DNA from 3 places in the Pantoea sp. PGP6 genome. Region 1 is predicted to be linked to each of the others. Evidence: predicted binding sites of a transcription regulator. Region 1 holds the regulator's gene; each other region holds the start of a gene.
The links. The regulator CRP, encoded in region 1, controls carbon source genes, mostly activating them, when cyclic AMP is high. The targets are predictions, from matches to a motif close to ATGTGANNNNNNTCACAT.
Positions count from the first base shown of each region.

Region 2: the regulator CRP is predicted to act here: its motif matches at 1,150-1,167, upstream of ACLIBF_RS19160 (nucleoside-specific channel-forming protein Tsx).
Region 3: the regulator CRP is predicted to act here: its motif matches at 5,950-5,967, upstream of deoC (deoxyribose-phosphate aldolase).

Region 1 covers NZ_JBQBMA010000001.1:426,420-434,077, reverse strand. Annotated here, with positions in the region: gene ACLIBF_RS01985 (LacI family DNA-binding transcriptional regulator) at 86-1,066, shown strand; gene ACLIBF_RS01980 (LysE family translocator) at 1,068-1,670, opposite strand; gene ACLIBF_RS01975 (hydrolase) at 1,731-2,747, shown strand; gene ACLIBF_RS01970 (YheU family protein) at 2,752-2,970, shown strand; gene ACLIBF_RS01965 (phosphoribulokinase) at 3,032-3,901, shown strand; gene ACLIBF_RS01960 (OsmC family protein) at 4,486-4,890, opposite strand; gene crp (cAMP-activated global transcriptional regulator CRP) at 5,193-5,825, shown strand; gene ACLIBF_RS01950 (YccS/YhfK family putative transporter) at 5,883-7,658, shown strand, end outside.
Region 2 covers NZ_JBQBMA010000001.1:3,950,907-3,958,564, forward strand. Annotated here, with positions in the region: gene ACLIBF_RS19155 (sensor histidine kinase) at 1-1,081, shown strand, start outside; gene ACLIBF_RS19160 (nucleoside-specific channel-forming protein Tsx) at 1,359-2,225, shown strand; gene yjdN (VOC family metalloprotein YjdN) at 2,317-2,754, opposite strand; gene ACLIBF_RS19170 (LysR family transcriptional regulator) at 2,830-3,729, opposite strand; gene ACLIBF_RS19175 (amidohydrolase) at 3,845-5,158, shown strand; gene ACLIBF_RS19180 (M20 family metallopeptidase) at 5,155-6,597, shown strand; gene abgT (p-aminobenzoyl-glutamate transporter) at 6,763-7,658, shown strand, end outside.
Region 3 covers NZ_JBQBMA010000001.1:725,986-733,643, reverse strand. Annotated here, with positions in the region: gene mrdA (penicillin-binding protein 2) at 1-1,296, opposite strand, end outside; gene deoD (purine-nucleoside phosphorylase) at 1,522-2,235, opposite strand; gene deoB (phosphopentomutase) at 2,265-3,488, opposite strand; gene deoA (thymidine phosphorylase) at 3,584-4,912, opposite strand; gene deoC (deoxyribose-phosphate aldolase) at 4,979-5,758, opposite strand; gene ACLIBF_RS03495 (TatD family hydrolase) at 5,991-6,803, opposite strand; gene ACLIBF_RS03490 (patatin-like phospholipase family protein) at 6,800-7,658, opposite strand, start outside.

The DNA.
Region 1 (7,658 bases):
CATAAAAAAATGTCAGGCGCTCACATTCGGCCTGTGCTATTGATATGCGTTCCCGTTTCTTGCTTGTAAAAGGTCTTTGTGTTCGATGTCGATTGAGAAAGTCGCTCAGCTGGCTGGCGTCTCTAAAGCCACGGTGTCGCGGGTTCTCAACGCCCATCCCGGCGTCAAACCCGATACGCGTGAGAAAGTGCTGTCGGCTATCGCCGCCTGTGACTACCAGCCCAACTTATTAGCCCGACAACTGCGCACGGCGCAAAGCCACATGCTGCTGGTGTTGATTTCGGACATCACCAATCCCTTCTGCTCGCGGGTGGTACAGGGCATTGAGGCGGAAGCCGAGCTGCACGGTTATCACATCCTGCTCTGCCACTCCGCCTCGCAGTTACAGCGTGAAGCCGCCTATCTCACGCTGCTGACCGGCAAAGTAGTGGATGGCGTGATCACCATGGATGCGGCGTCGGGACTGCAGGATTTGCAGCACATCATTGCAGGCGCGCCGTGGGTCCAGTGCTCGGAGTTCGATCCGGCTATCCCGGCCTCTTCCGTCACCATCGATCATCTCGACGCGGCACGCGATACCGTCCACTACCTTGCCGGCAAAGGCCGCAAACGCATCGGGCTGGTTAACGGGGATATGCGCTACCTCTATTCGCACCATCGTGAACAGGGCTACCAGCAGGCGATAAACGCGCTGGGACTGCAGTGGTCAGGGGTCGCCTACGCCAGCGATATCTCCACGGAAGCGGGCAGCCAGGCACTACAACAATTACTGGCGATGCCGCAACCGCCGGATGCGATTTTTGCCGTGTCGGATGTGCTGGCTGTGGGGGTGATTCATGCCGCGCTGCAAGCGGGGCTGCGCGTGCCGGAAGATCTGGCGGTAGTGGGTTTTGACGGCATTCCATTTACCGGCAGCCTTAACCCGCCGCTGACCACCATCGAACAACCGATGTATCAGCTCGGGGCGCGAAGCGTGCAGCTGTTGTTGCAGAAAATCCGTCAGCCGCACGCGCCGGTAATCCGTGAAGTCCTGCCCTGGAAGCGCGTTGAACGCGCCTCCAGTTAACTCAGTGCCAGATCAACAGCACGCAGGCTGCCGTCAGCAATCCCATGGCGAGATTAAAGATTTTCCAGGCGCGGCGGCTGCGTAAAATGCGGCCAATCATTGCGCCGAATCCCATCCAGATCAGGCCGGACACCAGATTGACGATAAACATGCCGAGACTGATCGCCATCACCGATTGACGATAGGCATCGCCAGCCAGGCTAAAGCTGGCGACCGCGCCCAGCGCCATCAGCCAGGCTTTGGGATTGATCAGCTGCAGTAATCCGCCCTGCCAGAACGGCATGGGCGACTCCGGCACCTGATCGGTTTCCAGTTTTTCGTAGCTGGCGGTGGCAATTTTCCATGCCAGCCACAGCAGGTAGAGGCTACCGGCGATTTTCAGCACCAGATGCAGTGAGGGATAGAGCAGGATCAGTCCGCCGACGCCAAACGCCACCATCAGCAGCATGACCTGCATGCCGATCATGATGCCAATCATCAGAGGAATGGTCCGCAGGAAGCCAAAATTGGCGCCGCCCGCAGTAAGTAACATATTATTAGGGCCTGGCGTGATCGCGGCGACCCAAAGGAATCCTAACATCGACAAGAAAAGACTCAGTTCCATAGCAATCGGGTGCTCCTCACCCCCAGCAAGCAAAAAACCTATCGAAGCTAACAGCGCGATATGGAACAGACAAGCTTTTACCCGATGAAATTAATCGCACCCGACACGGATCAATTTACGCCGTTAGCCGGCATGCGCAATGCGCATCTGCAAACGGTACTGCCACGCCTGCTACGGCGGCAGATCAAGCTCGATCCTCACTGGCAGCGTCTCGATCTGCCCGATGGCGATTTTGTCGATCTCGCCTGGAGTGAAGATCCGTATCTGGCACAGCACAAACCCCGGGTGGTGCTGTTTCACGGACTGGAAGGCAGTTTCCACAGCCCCTATATCCACGGGCTGATGGAAATTTGCCGCGCACGCGGCTGGCTGGCGGTGGTGATGCACTTCCGCGGATGCAGCGGCGAACCTAACCGGCTGAACCGTATCTATCATTCCGGTGAAACCGAAGATGCACGCTATTTTCTGCACTGGCTGCAAACCCGCTGGGGTCGGGTACCGACCGTGGCGGTGGGTTTTTCGCTCGGCGGTAACATGCTGGGCTGCCTGCTGGGTCAGCAGGGATCCGATGCGCCGGTTGACGCGGGCGTCATCGTCTCCGCGCCGCTGCTGCTGGAGCCGTGCAGCGTCAAACTGGAGCGCGGCTTCTCGCGCTTTTACCAATACTATTTACTGGCGCAGCTGAAGAAGAACGCCCGGCGCAAACTGCACGCCTGGCCGGAAACGTTGCCGGTGAATCTGACGCAGCTTAAAGCGCTACGCCGGCTACGCGACTTCGATGACGCGATCACCGCCCGCGCCCACGGTTTCAGCGATGCGGCTGACTATTATCAGCGCGCCAGCGCCCTGCCCTGGCTGAAACAGGTCGATAAGCCGCTGCTGATCATTCATGCCAAAGATGACCCGTTCATGAGTGATGAGGTGATCCCGCACAGCAGCCAATTATCTGCCACTATTACTTATCAACTGACGCCGCACGGCGGTCACGTTGGCTTTGTCGGCGGGACGTTGCGCCAGCCCGAAATGTGGCTTGAACAGCGCATACCCCAGTGGATTGCCCCTTTTCTGGATACCTAACGTTGTGATTATTCCCTGGCAACAGGTCTCACCTGAGACGCTTGAAAATCTGATTGAAACTTTCGTGCTGCGTGAAGGCACCGACTACGGCGAGCAGGAACGCAGCCTGAGCGAAAAAGTGGCTGACGTGCGCCGTCAGCTGGAAACCGGCGAAGTGGTGCTGGTGTGGTCGGAACTGCATGAATCGGTCAATATTATGCCGCGCAAAGAATTTCGCGGCTGATGCAGCCGGCGGCAATTCATGTTAACAATGCGCATGGCCCGACTTCACAGGGAGCTTTTTTATGTCAGCACGCCATCCGATAATCGCCGTCACCGGTTCCAGCGGCGCGGGGACCACCACCACCAGTCTCGCGTTCCGTAAAATCTTTCAGCAGCTCGATCTGCACGCTGCCGAACTGGAAGGCGACAGTTTCCACCGTTTCACCCGGCCTGAAATGGATATGGCAATCCGCAAGGCGCGCGATTTGGGCCGTCATGTCAGCTATTTCGGTCCGGAAGCCAATGACTTTGGCCTGCTGGAGCAGAGCTTCAGGCAGTATGGGCTCAACGGCCAGGGCCAGTCGCGTAAATACCTGCACACCTATGACGAAGCGGTACCGTGGAATCAGGTGCCGGGCACCTTTACGCCGTGGCAGCCGCTGCCGCAAAACACCGATATCCTGTTTTACGAAGGACTGCACGGTGGCGTGGTGACCGCCCAGCATAACGTAGCGGAGCATGTCGACCTGCTGGTGGGCGTGGTGCCAATTGTTAACCTCGAGTGGATTCAGAAGCTGGTGCGTGACACCAGCGAACGCGGCCATTCGCGTGAAGCGGTAATGGATTCGGTGGTGCGCTCAATGGAGGATTACATCAACTTCATTACGCCGCAGTTCTCGCGCACCCATCTTAACTTCCAGCGAGTGCCGACGGTCGATACCTCAAACCCGTTCGCTGCCCGCGCTATTCCGTCACTGGATGAGAGCTTTGTGGTGATCCACTTTCAGGCGCTGGACGATATCGACTTCCCTTATCTGCTGGCGATGCTGCAGGGCTCGTTTATCTCGCACATCAATACGCTGGTAGTGCCTGGCGGCAAAATGGGTCTGGCGATGGAGCTGATCATGGGTCCGCTGGTGAAGCGGCTGGTGGAAGGCAAGCGGATAGAATAAGAGGCCAGCAAAAACCGCTCTGAGAGCAGATGTCTTTAACAAAGAGAGTAAAACTGGCTTTCCTGCGGCTAAAGACTTACCCCTGGGCAGGCTTCAGGGAGCATACACCTTTCGCAAAGACGCAAAACCGTTATCGCTGGCAGGCTCAGCACGGGCCATCCCTGGCCCGCGATGCTTTGCTACAGGCATATGCTCCCTTCGCTTCACGTCCGACAACCGCATCCGGTTTCAGGAAGGTCGCTACAGACAACCTCTGGGCAGAAAGAATCTGGCAGCAATAGATAAGTTCAACACGCTGGGAACCGGGTCAGAAGAGGAAAGCGTCCCGCCGCCCGGATAAAAACGCCGGGAGCGTTTTTGAACAACGCAAAGCGTTGGCCCGGCTACGGGCGCGCCTCAGGGATGAGGTGCGTAATCGCGCAGGCCGAGCGGCCAGGGATTGGCTTAAACGACTTTCCGATCTGACCCGGTTCCCTGCGCAGGCACAGTATCAAAACGGATTCCCTGCCCAGGCACAGTCTTAAAGCAACCTGCATCAGATACTGGAAGTGAAGTTAGCAGGTCTGCAATGACCCTTGCGGCTACTACAGTTCGATCACTTCATAGCTGTGGGTGATGGTAACCCCTTTGCCCAGCATGATGGCGACCGAGCAATATTTTTCAGCAGAAAGATCCACCGCGCGTGAGACCGCCTTATCCTGTAGCGCTTTGCCGCTCACGATAAAGTGCAGGTTGATGTGCGTAAAGATTCGCGGCGCCTCTTCACGACGTTCTGAGGTCAGTTTTACTTCACAATCAGCCACATCGTTGCGACCTTTTTGCAGAATTGAAACCACGTCGATGGCGCTGCATCCGCCCGCCGCCATCAGCACCATCTCCATTGGGCTGGGCGCTTTATCACCCGAATTGCCATCCATTAATACCTGATGTCCGGATGACGACTCACCGAGGAATGTCAGCCCTTCTACCCATTTCACTCTTGCCTGCATGATTTTCGCTCCAGAATATGCGGTTTTGCCGTCAGAGTACGCTTTCGCCTGGTAAACAGCAATCCAGAGAAATCCGCCGTTAGCTGAAGCGAGACAACAGAAGACAGTCGGCAAAAGCTGTGCTACAAACAGTGCTGAAAATATTTTTCGTCACCCGATGGCGAAGCCGGGAAGAATGATGCGCACTGCGCCGAATGCAGCCCGAATAATTTCCTGTAAGGGAAACGCTTGAAGCTTTCATCGCCTGACAGGGAAACTGCCCCCTGTATTTTGGGCACGATTACAACAGAGGATAATAGCGAATGGTTCTCGGCAAACCGCAAACAGACCCTACACTCGAATGGTTCCTGTCCCATTGCCATATTCACAAGTATCCATCCAAAAGTACGCTGATTCACCAAGGTGAAAAAGCTGAAACGCTTTACTACATCGTGAAAGGTTCCGTTGCGGTTCTGATCAAAGATGAAGAAGGCAAAGAGATGATTCTTTCTTACCTGAATCAGGGCGATTTCATTGGCGAGCTTGGCCTGTTCGAAGAAGGTCAGGAGCGCAGCGCCTGGGTACGTGCCAAAACCGCGTGCGAAGTGGCGGAGATTTCTTACAAGAAATTCCGTCAGCTGATCCAGGTTAACCCGGATATCCTGATGCGACTGTCGTCGCAGATGGCGCGTCGCCTGCAGGTTACGTCGGAAAAAGTGGGTAATCTCGCTTTCCTCGATGTGACCGGACGCATTGCTCAGACTCTGCTTAACCTGGCGAAGCAGCCAGACGCCATGACGCATCCCGACGGCATGCAAATTAAAATTACTCGTCAGGAAATTGGCCAAATCGTTGGTTGTTCACGTGAAACCGTGGGCCGTATTTTGAAGATGCTGGAAGATCAGAACCTGATCTCTGCACACGGCAAAACCATCGTCGTTTACGGCACCCGCTAATTCCTGTCACCCACGGCGTGATGGCAACATCGCGCCGTTATTGTTTGTGTTGGGCCGATGTGGCGTCGAATTATTTACCATCCTGAAGTCAATTACGCCTTGCGGCAAACCCTGGTGCTCTGTCTGCCAGTGGCGCTGGGCTGGCTGGCTGGCGACCTGCAAAAAGGTCTGCTGTTCTCGTTAGTTCCCGCCTGTTGCAATATCGCCGGTCTGGATACCCCGCATAAACGCTTCTTCAAACGCCTGATTGTCGGCGGCAGCCTGTTTGCGCTCGGCAGCTTTCTGATTCAGTGGCTGACGCAGCACGCCATTCCGCTGCCGCTGATTCTGTTCGCCTTGCCGTTGCTGCTGGGGGTCACCGGCGAAATCAGCCCGCTGCACGGCCGTCTGCTGCCCGGCACCCTGATCGCCGCCATCTTCACGCTGAGCCTGATTGGCCGTATGCCGATCTATGTGCCGCCGCTGCTCTATATCGGCGGCACGCTATGGTATGGGCTGTTTAACTGGTTCTGGTTCTGGCTGTGGAAAGAGCAGCCGATGCGTGAAAGCCTGAGCCTGATCTACCGTGAGCTGGCCAACTATTGCGACGCCAAATATACCCTGCTGACTCAGCTGACCGATCCGGAAAAGGCCCTGCCGCCGCTGCTGGCGCGTCAGCAAAAAGTGGTCGATATGATCACCACCTGTTACCAGCAGATGCACATGCTTTCCGCCAGCCGGGATCACAGCCATAAGCGGCTGACCCGCGCCTTTCAGGTGGCGCTGGACCTGCAGGAGCACATCTCGGTCAGCCTGCATCAGCCGGAAGAGGTGCAGAAACTGGTGGAGCAGAGCCATGCCGAAGCGGTGATCCGCTGGAACGCCCAGACTATTTCGGCCCGCTTACGGGTGCTGGCGGATAACATTCTCTATCACCAGTTGCCGGATCGTTTTGGCATGGAGAAGCAGCTCAGCGCGCTGGAAAAAATCGCCCGCCAGCATCCTGACAATCCGGTGGGAAATTTCTGTCTCTACCACTTCAATCGGATTGCGCGGGTGCTGCGCACCCAAAAACCGCTCTATCAACGTGACCTGATGGCCGATCGTCAGCGCCGTCTGCCGCTTCTGCCGGCGCTGCGCAGCTATCTGTCCTGGCGTTCGTCGGCACTGCGCACTGCCGGGCGCTTTGCGGTGATGCTGATGCTGGGCAGCGCGCTGGCGCTGTTTTTTAACATCCCTAAACCGTACTGGATTCTGATGACCATTATGTTCGTCAGCCAGAACGGCTACAGCGCCACCCGCGTTCGCATCCAGCACCGGGCGCTGGGCACCTTTGCCGGCCTGGTGATTGCGGCTGCTACCTTACGCCTGGCGGTGCCGGAGTCGCTGGTGCTGCTGATCATGCTGGTGATCACCTTTATCAGCTACCGGTTTACCCGCCAGTTTTACGGCTGGTCGATGATCGGCTTTACGGTGACGGCGGTTTACTCGCTGCAGTTGCTGTCGCTGAATGGGGCGCAGTTCCTGCTGCCGCGCCTGATGGATACGCTGATGGGGTGCCTGATCGCCTTTGGCGGAATGTTGTGGCTGTGGCCGCAGTGGCAGAGTGGCTTATTGCGGCAAAACGCCCATGACGCGCTGGAAACCTATCAGGATGCGCTACGGCTGCTGCTGGGGGCGGAACAGTCACCGGAGAAACTGGCGTATCAGCGGGTACGGGTCAATCAGGCTCACAATGCGCTGTTTAACTCCCTGAACCAGGCGATGCAGGAACCGGCTTTTAACGCTCAGTACCTCAAGGATATGCGTCTGTGGGTCACCCACAGCCAGTTTATTGTTGAGCACATCAATGCA
Region 2 (7,658 bases), 3.5 Mb from region 1:
CAGCTCGTGGCCGGAACTGCACGCGCCGCTGCAAACTCAGCGCGGTTATCGTGATGTCGACGTAGGACACTGTGATGACTGTGAGTGGCGTATCTACACCCGTCCGGGCCAGCCTGGCAGTGAGATCAAGACTATTCAGGTGATGCACAACCTCAGCTACATGAAAGCGCTGATGGTAAAACGGGCGCTGTCGGCGATCATTCCGTTGATCCTGATGATGCCGCTGTCGCTGCTGGTGATCTGGCTGGTGGTCCGCAAGATCACTCGCGATCTGCAGGTCGCCTCGCGGCAGATTGCAGCGCAGGAGACGCATCATCCGCACAATGTCTCACCCGAAGGGCTGCCGGATGAGATCCTGCCGCTGGTCGCCGCGTATAACTCGTTGCTGAACAAGCTGCGTGAAGCCTGGTCATCCCAGCGGCAGTTCCTGGAAGATGCCGCCCACGAACTGCGTACGCCGGTCACCGCTGTCACATTGCAGCTGGAGAACCTGCGGCAGCATATTCAGCCTGGCGAGGCCAGCCGGCAGTTCAGTCAGCTCGAAGCAGGCGTGACGCGCACCCGCCATCTGGTGACCCAGTTGCTGAATGTGTCTCGTCAGGAAGATCAAAGCGTGGTCGCCAGCATTGAGCAGATTGAACTGGAAGATCTGCTGAAAGAGAGCATCGAGCAGCTAATGGTGGTAGCGGATAAACGCGGCATTGATATCGGCTTTAATGGCTCGACCCAGTATCGTCTGCAGGCCAGCCGATCTGAGCTGCGCAGCCTGTTTGATAACCTGATTGGTAACGCCATGTTGCACACCCCGGAGGGGAGCCTGGTGGATGTTCTGCTGCATCGGGTCGCGGGCCGGACGGTGGTCGATATCGTCGATAACGGACCGGGAATGCCGGAGGCGTTTATTGAACGCGCCTTTGACCGTTTCACCCGTTCGCCTGACGTTAAAGCGCAGGGCAGCGGCCTCGGCTTATCGATTGTGCGCAGCGTCGCGCAGAAGCATCAGATTCAGGTCGCCCTCTCCAATTGTCTGACGCCACAGGGTGCTATTTGTGGTTTGCAGGTCCGCGTCACTTTTCCCTGATCCCGCCCATTTGATCACGAACCAGACAACGTAAACGGTTGCCTGGTTCCGTTCGATCATCGCCATTATTGTGAATCACGTCACATTTTCACTGAATTGTAATGCAACACTTTTTGACAAACGTGAGCAAAATCTATTTTCTATCGCTGTGTTGCAGGCACGCTACGCGAGCTGAAAACCGGCTGTTTTGTCCTGACTAACTCACTCCCCACCCAGGGATCGACTTCTCTCTGACTGCGCCTGCTGTGCAGCGGTCAAAAGCATGTGGTTAATGATAATGAAATTCAAAACGTTGATAGCAGGTGCCGTGCTGGCATGTTCCTGGACAGGTGTTGCGCAAGCCGCTGATAGCGATCCGCAATACCTGTCCGACTGGTGGCATCAGAGCGTAAACGTGGTGGGCAGCTACCACACGCGCTTTGGACCACAGTTCAACAACGACGTTTATCTGGAATATGAAGCGTTTGCCAAAAAAGACTGGTTCGATTTTTACGGTTATCTCGATCTGACCAACTTCTTCGGCGTAGGTAACAGCAACGCCAACGGGATTTTTGACCACGGTTCCCCGATGTTTATGGAGATTGAACCGCGCTTCTCAATCGACAAACTGACCGGCACCAGTCTGGCGTTTGGTCCGTTCAAAGAGTGGTACTTCGCCAACAACTACATCTACGACATGGGCCGCAACAGCGATAACCGCCAGAACACCTGGTATATGGGCCTGGGTACCGATATCGATACCCACAGCGATGTCGGCCTGTCACTGAACGTCTATGCCAAATACCAGTGGGAAAACTACGGCGCCGCGAATGAAAACAGCTGGGATGGCTATCGCTTCAAGGTGAAATATTTCGTGCCGATCACCACGCTGTGGGGCGGTAATCTTGGCTATGTGGGCTTCACCAACTTTGACTGGGGCTCCGATCTCAACGAGAAAGGCGGGTCGTCGCGCACCAGCAACTCCATCGCCTCCAGCCACATTCTGTCACTGGGTTACGATCACTGGCACTTCTCTGCCGTGGCGCGTTACTTCCACAATGGCGGTCAGTGGGCGGATGGGCAGGAGCTGAACTTCGGCAACGGTCCGTTTGAAGTGAAATCGACCGGCTGGGGTTACTACCTGGTGGCGGGTTACAACTTCTGATGAGCACGCGGCTGGCTGCAAAGCTGGCCGTTGTGACTGTGAGCTGAAAACGGCGCCGCTGTTGCCGGCGCCGATCGGCTAAACCACACCATTATTCCTGCGGTTTCACCACGTTGATGCGCCATGGAATGCCGAACTTATCAATAAACATCGCAAAGCCATTCGACCAGAACGTCTCCTGCCACGGGGTCGTCACGTTACCGCCCACTGACAGTTTCTCAAACCAGGCTTTACCCTGTTCCGCGTCAGTAGTGGCGAGGCTGACCGCGTAACCGGCATGATCGGACGCAGGCGGCTTCTGCGTGTTTCCGTCGCTCAGCATCAACTCTCCCTGACCGATGCGCAGATGTGCGTGCATGATTTTTTCCGGCGGCTGTGGCGGCGCAGATTGATCGCCTACCTGCTCGCCCTGCTCTGGCATGTCGCCAAAGGTCATTTTCTCCAGCAGTTTCCCGCCTGTGGCCTGCAGGTAAAACTCAATTGCCTCTTCACAGCGACCATAGAGAAACAGATATGGACAGACTTGCATCGTCACCTCCGATTGTGGGTTGAACTCACGTTTACGCGAATACACCAAGTGTAGACGATGAAAGAACGCTGCCGGTCAGCGCTGGCAATAACGGCGAAATAACTGCGCCATATAACTGCTCATCGGGGTCAGCGCGGTATCCTTACGCTGAATCAGATAGAAGACCGCTTTGGGCAGCGGCTCATCCAGCGTCAGTGCCACCAGTGACCGGCCGAGAATCGGATCGTCGATCACATCCACCGATAAAATACTGATGAAATCGCTTTGCGCCACCAGGCTGGTACAGGCCATAAAGGTCTCGCAGGTCACCACGATTTTCGGTGCCATGCCGCGTTCGTCGAACAGATCGTGCAACAGGCGGTAGTAGCTGCCTTTGGGCGTCGGCATGGTCCAGTCAGCCTGCTGCAACGCCGCCAGCGACCGGGCTTTTTCCAGCGGATGACCCTTACGCACCACCACTTTGTACTCACGCTCCATCATTCGCTCATACATCAGCTCCTGATCGAGGTGGCTTTGATCGTAAGTATTGATGGTGAAATCGAGCGCGCCCTGCCGCAGTTCATGCACCATCGACACCAGTTGCCCTTCAACGATGCGCACCTTCACCAGCGGGTATTCGCGATGAAACTGGTTAATCACCTGCGGCATGATGGTGCGTGCCACGCTGCCGCCAACGCCAATGTTCACCTGACCGCCACCCAGCCCCAGCCGCTGCTGAATATCCTCCTGCGCCACCCGCAGCTCGGCCAGTACCAGACTGGCATGACGAAAAAAGTTATCACCGATATCGGTTAAGACCACGCCCTGCTGACGGCGGATAAACAGCCGCGCGCCAAGTTCACGCTCCAGCTCCTGGATCGCTTTGGTTAATGCTGGCTGAGAAAGCCCGGAAAGACGGCTCGCCGCGCGGATACTGCCCTGACGCGCCACATCGACAAAGGCGCGCAGCTGGTGAAGCTTGAGGTTGGCAGACATAGATTTTGTGATAACCGTTGTTTATCAGTCACAAGATATTCGCATCTTATGCCGGTTATTACCATTGTGTAGATTCGAGACAGTGCGTAAAAAACCAACAGTAAGGATCGTGCCGATGAATACTCTTTCCGACCATATCAGTGCCCGGCTGGCGCAGTTAAAAAGCTGGCGACGGGAGTTCCACCATTATGCCGAATCTGGCTGGGTCGAGTTCCGCACCGCCACCCGGGTGGCCGACGAACTGCACAAGCTGGGTTATCAACTGCAACTGGGCCGTGAGGTGATCGATGCCGACGCGCGCATGGGCTTACCCAGCGAAGACGTGCTGAAGCAGCAGGAAACCCGGGCGCTGCAACAGGGGGCTTTACCGCAGTGGATTAGCCACTTCTCCGGCGGATTTTGCGGCATCGTGGCGACGCTGGATACCGGCCGTCCCGGTCCGGTTATCGGCTTTCGGGTAGATATGGACGCACTCGATCTCAACGAGAGCCAGGCCGCAGATCACCTGCCACAGCGTGAAGGCTTCGCCTCCTGCAATCCCGGCATGATGCACGCCTGCGGTCATGACGGTCACACCACCATCGGCCTCGGCCTGGCGTCGGTATTAATGGCGATGAAAGATCAGCTGAGCGGCACGATTAAATTAATTTTCCAGCCGGCCGAAGAGGGTGTGCGCGGCGCCAAAGCGATGGTGGCGGCAGGCGTGGTGGATGATGTGGATCTGTTTACTGCCATTCACCTCGGCACCGGCGTGCCGGCGGGTGAACTGGTGTGCGGCAGCGACAGCTTCCTCGCCACCACCAAGCTCGACGTCAATTTTACCGGCGTCGGCGCGCATGCCGGTGGCCGCCCGGAAGAGGGTCGCAATGCCCTGCTGGCGGCGGCCCAGGCCACGCTGGCGCTGCACGGTCTTACCCAGCACAGCGGCGGGGTGGCCCGGGTTAACGTTGGCGTATTGCAGGCCGGTACCGGTCGTAACGTGGTACCTGACTGTGCGCTGCTGAAAGTCGAAACCCGCGGCATTACCAATCAGGTTAACGATGACATTTACCAGCAGGCGCTGCGGGTCATTGCCGGCGCGGCGGCGATGTATGGCGTTGAACATCAGGTGCAGCTGATGGGGGCTGCCCGCAGCTCCACGCCGACCCAGCCGTGGGTGGACTTCATCCACCAGCAGGCAGATGCGCTCGGGATTTTCGATTCGGTGGTCGATCGCAAAGCCCAGGCGGCCGGTTCGGAAGATGCCACCTACATGATGGAGCGGGTCAAGCAGCACGGCGGTCAGGCCTCGTACGCCATTTTCGGCTGCGATCTGGCGGCGGGACACCACAACGCGAAGTTCGACTTTGATGAGCAGGTGATGCCCGTGGCGATCACCCTGCTGGCAACCCTGGCGCTGAATCAGGCGCAGTTTGGCGGTGGCCGATGATGGAAACCTTCATTGCTGATTATATCGACCGTCATCAGGCACGCTTCAGCGCCCTCAGCGATGCCATCTGGGACACACCGGAAACCCGCTTTGCCGAAACCCGCTCGTCCGCCCTGCTGGCCGATGCGCTGGCAGATGAGGGCTTCACCGTGGCGCACGGCGTCGGCGGCCTTGATACCGCCTTTATCGCCAGCTTCGGCAGCGGTAAACCGGTGATCGCCATCCTCGGGGAGTTTGATGCGCTGGCGGGTCTGAGCCAGCAGGCCGGATGCGCCCGACCGCAACCGCTGGAGGCCAACGGCAACGGCCACGGCTGCGGCCATAACCTGCTCGGCACCGCTGGCGTGGCGGCGGCCAGCGCGGTAAAAGCCTGGATGCAGCAGCATGCCACTGGCGGAACGGTACGGTTTTACGGCTGTCCCGGCGAAGAAGGCGGCTCCGGCAAAACCTTTATGGTGCGTGAAGGGCTGTTTGATGATGTCGATGCTGCGGTGACCTGGCATCCCGAAGGCTTCAGCGGGATGTTTAACCTACGCACCCTCGCCAATATCCAGGCGGCGTTCAGCTTCAAAGGGGTGGCGGCGCACGCTGCTAACTCACCGCACCTCGGTCGCAGCGCGCTGGATGCGGTCACCCTGATGAACACCGGCGCCAACTTTCTGCGTGAGCACATCGTGCAGGAAGCGCGGCTGCACTATGCGGTCACCAACAGCGGCGGCGTCTCGCCGAACGTGGTGCAGGCCGACGCGGAAGTGCTCTACCTGATCCGCGCGCCGGAACTGCAGCAGGCGCAGGATATCTATCAGCGGGTAATCAACGTCGCCCGCGGGGCCGCGCTGATGACCGACACCACGCTGACGGTGCGTTTTGACAAAGCCTGCTCTGACTACGTGCCTAATCGCGCGCTGGAAGCGGTGATGGAGCGTTATTTGCATCAGTTTGGTCTGCCCGCTTACAGCGACGAGGAGCGGGCGTTCGCAGCAGAGATACGCGCCACCCTGACCGACGACGATCTGCGCAATGCGCGGCTCAACGCAGCCCGTACCGGCGGCGAAGCAGGCCAGGCCTGGGTTGAGCAACTGGGTGACAAGCTGTTTATGGATCAGGTGGCGCCCTATGCAGTGACCCGTGAACTGCTGTATGGCTCGACTGATGTCGGGGATGTCAGCTGGGTGACGCCGACCGCACAGTGCTTTGCGCCCTGCTTCACCTTCGGTACGCCGCTGCATACCTGGCAGTTGGTGGCGCAGGGTCGCACCAGCATTGGGCACAAGGGGATGCTGCTGGCGGGCAAAGTGATGGCCGCCACCGTCGTCACGCTGTTGCAGGATCCGGCGGCGCTGGCTCGCTGTCAGGCCGAGTTCAACCGGGTCCGCGCCACACAACCTTATCACTGCCCGATCCCTGCCGGGATCACACCAACAAAACTGGCCGAATGAGCCAACGGCCGCGTCACCGGCGCGGACCGCTATAAAAAATATTATTGCAAACACCTTCTCTGATTCCGCCGTGCCGCAGGTGAATGTATTGCCGGACGCCTTACTCAACGTCCGGTATCGCGCGCGCTGCCGTGGATGACGGGACACAAGACGAGACCAGAAACGATGGAAGCAACATCAGAGAACCGCAGCCCTGGACGACTTTTTAGCTGGGTTGAGCGGGTGGGAAATAAAGTCCCCAATCCGTTTTTACTGTTTGTCTATTTGATTGTGGTGCTGATGGTGGCCACCGCCATTATCAGTGCGCTGGATCTGGCGGTAAAAAATCCCAGCAACGGCGAAATGGTGCGGGTAAATAACCTGCTGAGCGTCGCCGGTATTCAGTGGATCCTGCCGAATATCATCAAGAACTTCAGCAGCTTTACTCCGCTGGGATCGATTCTGGCGCTGGTGATTGGGGCCGGTCTGGCGGAAAAAGTCGGCCTGTTGCAGTCGCTGATGGTGAAGATGGCGTCGCGCGTCAGCCGTCGCTACGCCAGTTACATGGTGCTGTTTATTGCCTTCTTCAGCCATATCTCGTCGGATGCGGCGCTGGTGGTGATGCCGCCGCTCGGTGCGCTGATCTTCCTGGCAGTCGGCCGTCACCCGGTAGCGGGACTGCTGGCGGCGATTGCTGGGGTGGCGTCGGGTTTTACTGCCAATCTGCTGATCGTCACCACTGACGTGCTGCTCTCCGGCATCAGTACCGAAGCGGCCAAAGCGGTCAGCGATACGGTGCACGTCAGCGTCATCGATAACTGGTTTTTTATGGCGACCTCGGTGATTGTCCTGACCTTTGTCGGGGCGCTGCTGACCGATAAATTTGTCGAGCCGCGCCTGCCACAGTGGCAGGGCAACGGTGAAAGGCTGGCCCCGCTCACGCCGCTGGAGAACCGTGGCCTGCGGGCCGCCGGGATTGCTGCGCTGCTGTTTATCGCCCTGATGGCACTGCTGGTGGTGCCGGAGAATGCCCCGCTGCGTAACCCCACCAGCGGGGCCATCATTCCCTCGCCGTTTATTCA
Region 3 (7,658 bases), 300 kb from region 1:
CTGCTTCCACTCGCGACTCGGCAGTAAGCCGTTGTACTCTTCATTCAGGTCAATGCCGGTCGATTTGCCGTAACCAAACTGACTGAGCATGGTGTGAATACGATCGATGCCCATCATGAACGCCACCTGATAGAAGAAGGTATCCGCAGACTCCTCAATCGCCCGTGTGACATCCAGCATGCCGTGACCGGTTTTTTTCCAGTCGCGATAGCGGCGATCGGTGCCCGGCAGCGTCCAGGTGGGCGCGCCAAAGAATTGCGACTGCGGCGTAATGACATGGGTCAGCAGCGCGGACATCGCCATATAGGGCTTCACCGTCGAGGCGGGAGGATAAAGGCCCTGGGTAACGCGATTGATCAGCGGCAGATCCTTATCCTGCAACAGCGATTTGTAGGCCTGATAGCTGATGCCCTTCACAAAAGGATTGGGGTCGTAGCTGGGACTGGAAACCATCGCCAGCACCGAACCGTCACGCGGGTCCTCAATCAGCAGTGCCGCACGCTGGCCCGCCAGCAGGCTTTCGGCGTACTGCTGCAGATGCAGATCCAGCGTCAGAGTGAGGTTTTTCCCGGCTACCGGCGGCACCTCTTTCAGCACCCGCACAATGCGGCCGTGGTTATCCACCTCCACTTCCTGATAGCCCGGCTTACCGTGCAGCAGGGTCTCGTAATAGCCTTCAATCCCCTGTTTCCCGATGTTGTGGTCAGCGGCGTAGTTCTCGGCGATGCCCGCCGCATTCAGCCGTTTGTAGTCATTATCGTTGATTTTCGACACATAACCGAGCACGTGCGCCAGATCGGCACCGTAGGGATATTCACGATCCTGATAAATTTCGATGCTGGCACCGCTAAAACGAAACTGGTTAACCGCGAAGCGTGCTACCTGCTCCTCGCTCAGCTCCTCTTTCAGCACCACCGGCTTGTAGCGACTGGTCTGTTTTAACGCGTGCTGAAAGGTCTCAATCTCATCGGGTGTCAGGTCAAGGATCGGCGTCAGCGCCCGCAGCGTAGCCTGCATATCGGTGATTTTATACGGCGTCAGGGTGATGGCGTACCAGCTGACGTTGCGTACCAGCGGGATGCCGTTACGGTCATAAATCAGCCCGCGCGTCGGGGCGATGGGGATCATTTTGATGTCGTTCTGGTTGGATCGGGTCTGGTAGTAGCTGTGGTCGCGTACCTGCAGGCGATACAGGTTCACAGCAAGAATAGTGAAGCAGAGACAGACCAGAGCAAAAGCCACCGTCGCGCGACGGGCAAACAGTTTCTCTTCAGCGTCGAAGTTACGAAAATTCATCAGGAAGCATTATCAGGCGGTTATTTATTATTTGTTGTTCCGCAACATGATAAAGCGCTATCGCCGGGGTACCAGCGCGAAGATGCACAAGCCTGGCGAAAAGTGTGTCATTTGATGTGAATGTTACAGCACGGGTAAGGCGGAATAAGTTCGGGTCCTCCTCATCAGAAGAGGACCCGGCAGGAACGTCAGGCTGCAGGCAGGTACGTTAACCCGCCAGGTGGATTAATCCCCCAGCAGCACCGACTCCAGCGCAATTTTAATCATGTCGTTGAAGGTGGTCTGACGTTCAGCCGCAGTGGTCTGCTCGTGGGTACGAATGTGGTCTGATACGGTGCAGATGGTCAGCGCTTTAGCACCGAACTCTGCCGCCACGCCGTAGATGCCAGCAGCTTCCATCTCCACGCCGAGGATGCCATATTTTTCCATCACATCGAACATCTGCGGATCCGGGGTATAGAACAGATCGGCGGAGAAGATGTTACCGACGCGGGCTTCAACACCCAGATTTTTGGCTGCATCGACGGCGTTACGCACCATGTCGAAATCAGCAATCGCCGCGAAATCGTGATCTTTGAAACGCATCCGGTTCACTTTGGAATCGGTGCAGGCACCCATACCAATCACGATGTCGCGCAGTTTGACGTCTGCACGGACCGCACCACAGGATCCCACACGAATGATCTTCTTCACACCAAAGTCGGTGATCAGCTCTTTGGTGTAGATCGAGCAGGAAGGAATGCCCATGCCGTGACCCATTACGGAGACTTTACGGCCTTTATAGGTGCCGGTGTAGCCCAGCATGCCGCGCACATTGTTCACTTCGACCGGGTTTTCCAGGAAGGTTTCTGCAATGTGTTTCGCACGCAGCGGGTCGCCCGGCATCAGGACGACGTCAGCGAAATCACCCATTTCGGCATTAATATGCGGAGTTGCCATTGTTACTTTATCCTTGTTAAATCGCTGGGTTACAGCATGTTCTTGCCATAGTCCATGTCGGACAGGCCAAAATAGTGTGCAATTGTCTGACCAATATCGGCGAAGGTTTCGCGATAACCGAGTGAACCCGGCTCAACTTTCGGTCCGTAAATCAGAATCGGAATATGCTCACGGGTGTGTTCGGTGCCTTGCCAGGTCGGATCGCAGCCGTGGTCAGCAGTCAGGATCAGAATGTCATCCTCACCGACCAGTTCCATCAGCTCCGGCAGGCGACGGTCAAACAGCTCCAGTCCGCCAGCATAACCGGCTACATCACGGCGATGTCCCCACGTCGAGTCGAAATCGACAAAGTTGGTGAAGACAATCGAGTGATCCGGCGCGATTTTCATCTCCTGAATCGTGGCGTCAAACAGCGCATCCAGACCGGTCGCTTTGACCTTTTTGGTGATGCCCTGCTCAGCGTAGATGTCCGCGATTTTACCCACCGAAATCACCTGACCGCCCTTCTCATCCACCAGCTTTTTCAGCATGGTGGCTGACGGCGGCTCAACCGCCAGATCGTGACGGTTACCGGTACGTTCGAAGTGACCGGCTTTGTCGCCGACAAACGGACGGGCGATAACGCGGCCGATGTTATAGCCGCCTTCCGTCAGCTCTTCGCGGGCAATTTCGCACAGCGCATAGAGGCGATCCAGGCCAAAGGTCTCTTCATGACAGGCAATCTGGAATACCGAGTCCGCAGAGGTGTAGAAAATCGGCTTGCCGGTTTTCATGTGCTCTTCACCCAGCTGATCGAGAATCACCGTCCCCGAAGAGTGGCAGTTACCGAGGTAGCCTGGCAGCTCAGCGCGCTGCACCAGCTTATCGAGCAGTTCCTGCGGGAAACTGTTCTCTTGATCACTGAAGTAGCCCCAGTCAAACAGCACCGGAACCCCGGCGATTTCCCAGTGGCCTGACGGCGTATCTTTACCTGACGAGATTTCGCTGGCGTAAGCGTAAGCGCCGGTGATCTTCGCATTCGGGTCAAGGCCCGCCGGGAAGCGGCCAGTCGAAAGCTCTGCGGCCTTACCCAGACCCAGCGCGGTCAGATTAGGCAGATGTAAAGGCCCTTTACGGCCTTTGTCCGCTTCACCTTTGAAACAGGCTTCAGCGATGTGACCAAGCGTATCTGAACCTGCGTCACCGAATTTATCGGCATCTTTACTGGAGCCGATCCCGAAGGAGTCGAGAACCATAATAAAAGCACGTTTCATGCAAGTCTCCTGCGCAATGGCGCGTGACAAGTCAAAAAAAAGCGATCAGATCAGTATACCCGAATGCGTTGCCGCTGGCACCGATTACTGCCCGGTTAACTGACATCGCTCACACGACGATAGACCACTGGCGTAGCGGCTGGTGCCGTATCGCCGATCACCAGCGCGGCTTTGACCGCAGCGGCGGCCTGTTGCCATTGCGCTTCGTTGCTGGCGTGGATAATAGCCAGCGGGCGCTGCGCATCGGCGCGTTCACCGAGAGTGATCATTTCGCTTAACCCAACGCTGTAATCGATGCTGTCGCTGGCACGCTGGCGTCCACCGCCCAGTGCCACGACCGCCAGACCAAGCGCCCGGGTATCCATGCTGCTGACAATGCCAGGCTGGTCGGCATAGACCGCCTTGCTCAGCGTCGGCGCAGGCAGATAAGCATCGTAGCGCTCGACAAAATCGGCCGGCCCGTTCTGCGCTGCCACCATGCGGGCGAAAATTTCTGCCGCCCTGCCGTTATCCAGCACCTTCATCAGCTGCTGGCGCGCCTCTGTCTCATTAGCGGCCAGCTTGCCGGAAATCAGCATTTCGCTGCACAGCGCCAGCGTCACTTCCAGCAGGCGCGGGTTACGCTGTTCACCGGTCAGGAAGCGCACCGCTTCCCGCACTTCCAGCGCGTTACCGGCAGACGAAGCCAGCACCTGATTCATATCGGTGAGCAGCGCGGTGGTCTGGCAGCCGGCACCGTTAGCTACGCCAACAATCGACTGCGCCAGATCCTCTGACGCTTCATAGGTTGGCATAAATGCGCCCGAGCCCACTTTGACATCCATCACCAGCGCATCCAGCCCTTCCGCCAGTTTCTTCGCCAGAATCGAGGCGGTAATCAGCGGGATCGAGTCTACGGTGGCGGTAATGTCGCGCGTGGCGTAGAAGCGTTTGTCGGCCGGAGCCAGTGAGTTGGTCTGGCCGATAATCGCCACCCCGACCTGTTTGATGATCTCCCGGAAGCGGTCGTCGCTGGGGAAGATGTCGAAGCCTGGAATTGCTTCCAGCTTATCCAGCGTGCCGCCGGTATGGCCGAGGCCACGGCCGGAGATCATCGGAATATAACCACCGCATGCGGCCACCATTGGTCCGAGCATCAGCGACGTGACATCGCCAACGCCGCCGGTCGAATGCTTATCCACTACCGGCCCGTTCAGATTGAGCGATTTCCAGTTCAGCACGGTACCGGAATCACGCATCGCCATGGTCAGCGACACGCGCTCAGGCAGCGTCATGTCATGAAAATAGATGGTCATGGCCAGCGCGGCAATCTGGCCTTCAGAGACGCTGTTATCACGGACGCCGTTGATGAAGAAGCGGATTTCAGCGTCAGTCAGCGCGTGACCGTCACGTTTTTTGCGAATAATTTCTTGTGGCAGGAACAAGGTAGCCCCCTTGGCTCAGGGAAATGCGGTGTGACAGCGGCGATCGGTGACCGCCGCAGGATGAGTTTAATAACCGGCTTTGCTGGTCTCGCTCTGATGACCCAGAGTATTCAGCAGACTCGCCAGCAGGCTTGATGCGCCAAAGCGGAAGTGACGCGCATCGGCCCACTCCGCACCCAGCGTATCTTCCGCCAGTTGCAGATAGATGGCGGCATCTTCAGCGGTGCGTACGCCACCCGCCGGTTTGAAACCGACCTGCTGGCTGACGCCTTTATCACGGATGACGCTCATCATGATCTGCGCCACTTCAGGCGTGGCGTTGACCGGTACTTTACCGGTAGAGGTTTTGATGAAGTCAGCACCGGCATCGATAGCGATTTCAGACGCCTGACGGATCAGCGCTTCCTGCTTCAGTTCACCGGTTTCAATAATCACTTTCAGCAGTACGTTCGCCTCAGCACAGGCGGTCTTACAGGCTTTCACCAGATCAAAACCGACCTGACTGTTACCGGCGATCAGCGCGCGGTACGGGAACACCACATCCACTTCATCGGCACCGTAGGCGATAGCGGCGCGGGTTTCAGCCAGCGCAATCTCAATGTCGTCATTGCCGTGCGGGAAATTGGTTACCGTGGCGATACGGATCTCTGGCGTACCCTGCTCACGCAGCGTTTTACGCGCAATCGGAATAAAACGCGGATAGATGCAGATGGCTGCTGTGTTACCCGCCGGGGATTTCGCCTGATGACAAAGCGCGATCACTTTTTCGTCAGTGTCGTCGTCATTCAGGGTAGTTAAATCCATCAGTTTCAGGGCACGCAGGGCTTGCTGTTTGATATCGGTCATGAGGCTCTCCAAAGGATCGGGGTGCGATCCACCGGCTGGCCGGCGGAATGTTATAATAATAACACCGTCAGGCGGCCTGTTATGTGCCAGCAGTCACATCGGAATAAGAAAATGATGCAATTATGCCACGCTTACCGTGATCAGAATCGCATTTAACGCCGTTAACAGCCCATTATACGCCAGCCAGCCAAATGTTACTATTATCACATTTAGTCGCGCAGACCGGCATAGGTTAAAGCTTAGCGGGTTGATTAAGGATGGCGGGAAAAGCGGAATCGAGCTGAAACAGCTGCTGGCTGTTGCGCCACAGCGCCCCGGCAATGACTTCAGGTGGCTCGTCGCGCAGGGTGCAGAGCGTCTCCCACACCTGGCGCGCCCGTTCAGGCCGGTTGGGCTGGCCCTGGAAGCCTTTTAACGGCATATCCGGCGCATCCGTTTCCAGCAGCAACGAGGAGAGCGGCAGTTGCGCCAGCGTCTGCCGGGTTTTGCTGGCGCGCTCATAGGTGATGGTGCCGCCGACCCCAATCGCATAGCCGAGCTTAATAAACGCCTGCGCCTGTTGCAGACTACCCGCGAAGCCATGTACCACCCCGCGACGCGGCAGATCGTGGCGACGCAGATGCTGGGCCAGTTTGTCATGGGTACGACGCGAGTGCAGGATCACCGGCAGATCGTAGCGTTTCGCCAGCTTAAGCTGGGCATCAAGAAAGCGTTGTTGCTTATCAAACTGCGGATCGTCGCGGTAGAGATCCAGCCCGATCTCGCCGATCGCCACCAGCTTGCGCGGTCGCTGCTTAAGCTTCTCCTCCAGCCGATCGAGATGCGCTTCCTGATGCGCTTCTATGGCAATCGGATGCAGCCCGAGCGCGGCGTAGAGCGCAGCATGTCCGGCCGCCAGTTCGCACACCCGGCTGAAGCGGCTGGCATCGATCGCCGGGATGATGATCTTCTCGACGCCGGCCGCCGCAGCCCGCGCCAGGCTGGCGACGGTATCGTCCTCAAACGGCGGGAAATCAAAATGACAGTGGGTATCGATAAACCTCATGCCAGCGATCCTTTATCGTAATCCGCATCATTATCCGCCAGCGGCGGCGTAATAATCTCGCGGTTGTCCGGTGCATTGGCCACCGGTGCCGGCGGCGTGACGATACGCGGCGTCAGTGGCTCTGCGTCGCTTAACCACTGGCCCAGCGTGGCGAGAAAATAGCGGCCGCAGCGCCGTCCAAGATGGTAATCCTGGTTCAGCGACGAAATACGGCTGCCCAGCGCACTGCTGGCCAGCACATGTGGCGGAAAGATCTCAATAATCCGTAAGTCACCGGGCGGATTTTCAATAAACTGCTGAATTTCCCGGTAGCTTTTTTCATGATGATTGAGCACGTTAATCATCGGCTGAAAGGCACCGGTGCTTAGCCAGCGCTCCATCCGCTTAATCCATTTCGGCGTATAAAACATCTGAGAAGGCACGGTGCGGATCACCACAATGGTGTCTGCGCCACGGCGCGCCGCTTCCCGCACCGGAATCGCATCGCTGATGCCGCCATCCAGATAGCTAATCCCTTCGAGATTGACGCCCAGCCGGTAGAAGCCGGGAATGGCACTGGAGGCTTTAATCAGCTCCAGCCAGTTGTCTGCCGTGGGGGTGAAATAGCCTGGCGTATAGTCGTCGCTGCGGCAGGCGCACATGTAGAACTCAAGCCCGCGCGAGAACATTTTTTCAGCGCTGGTCATCGCCAGCGGAAATTCACTGCGGGTGGTTTCCACCAGCCAGTCGAGATCGATCAGATTACCGCCGCGAACAAAACGCAGCGGATCAAAAAAGAGTTTATTGGTGGTGTAACGGGTGATCACGCGGCGGGCATAGCCTGGCTGGCCGCAGACAAACGCAGAAAGGTTTTGC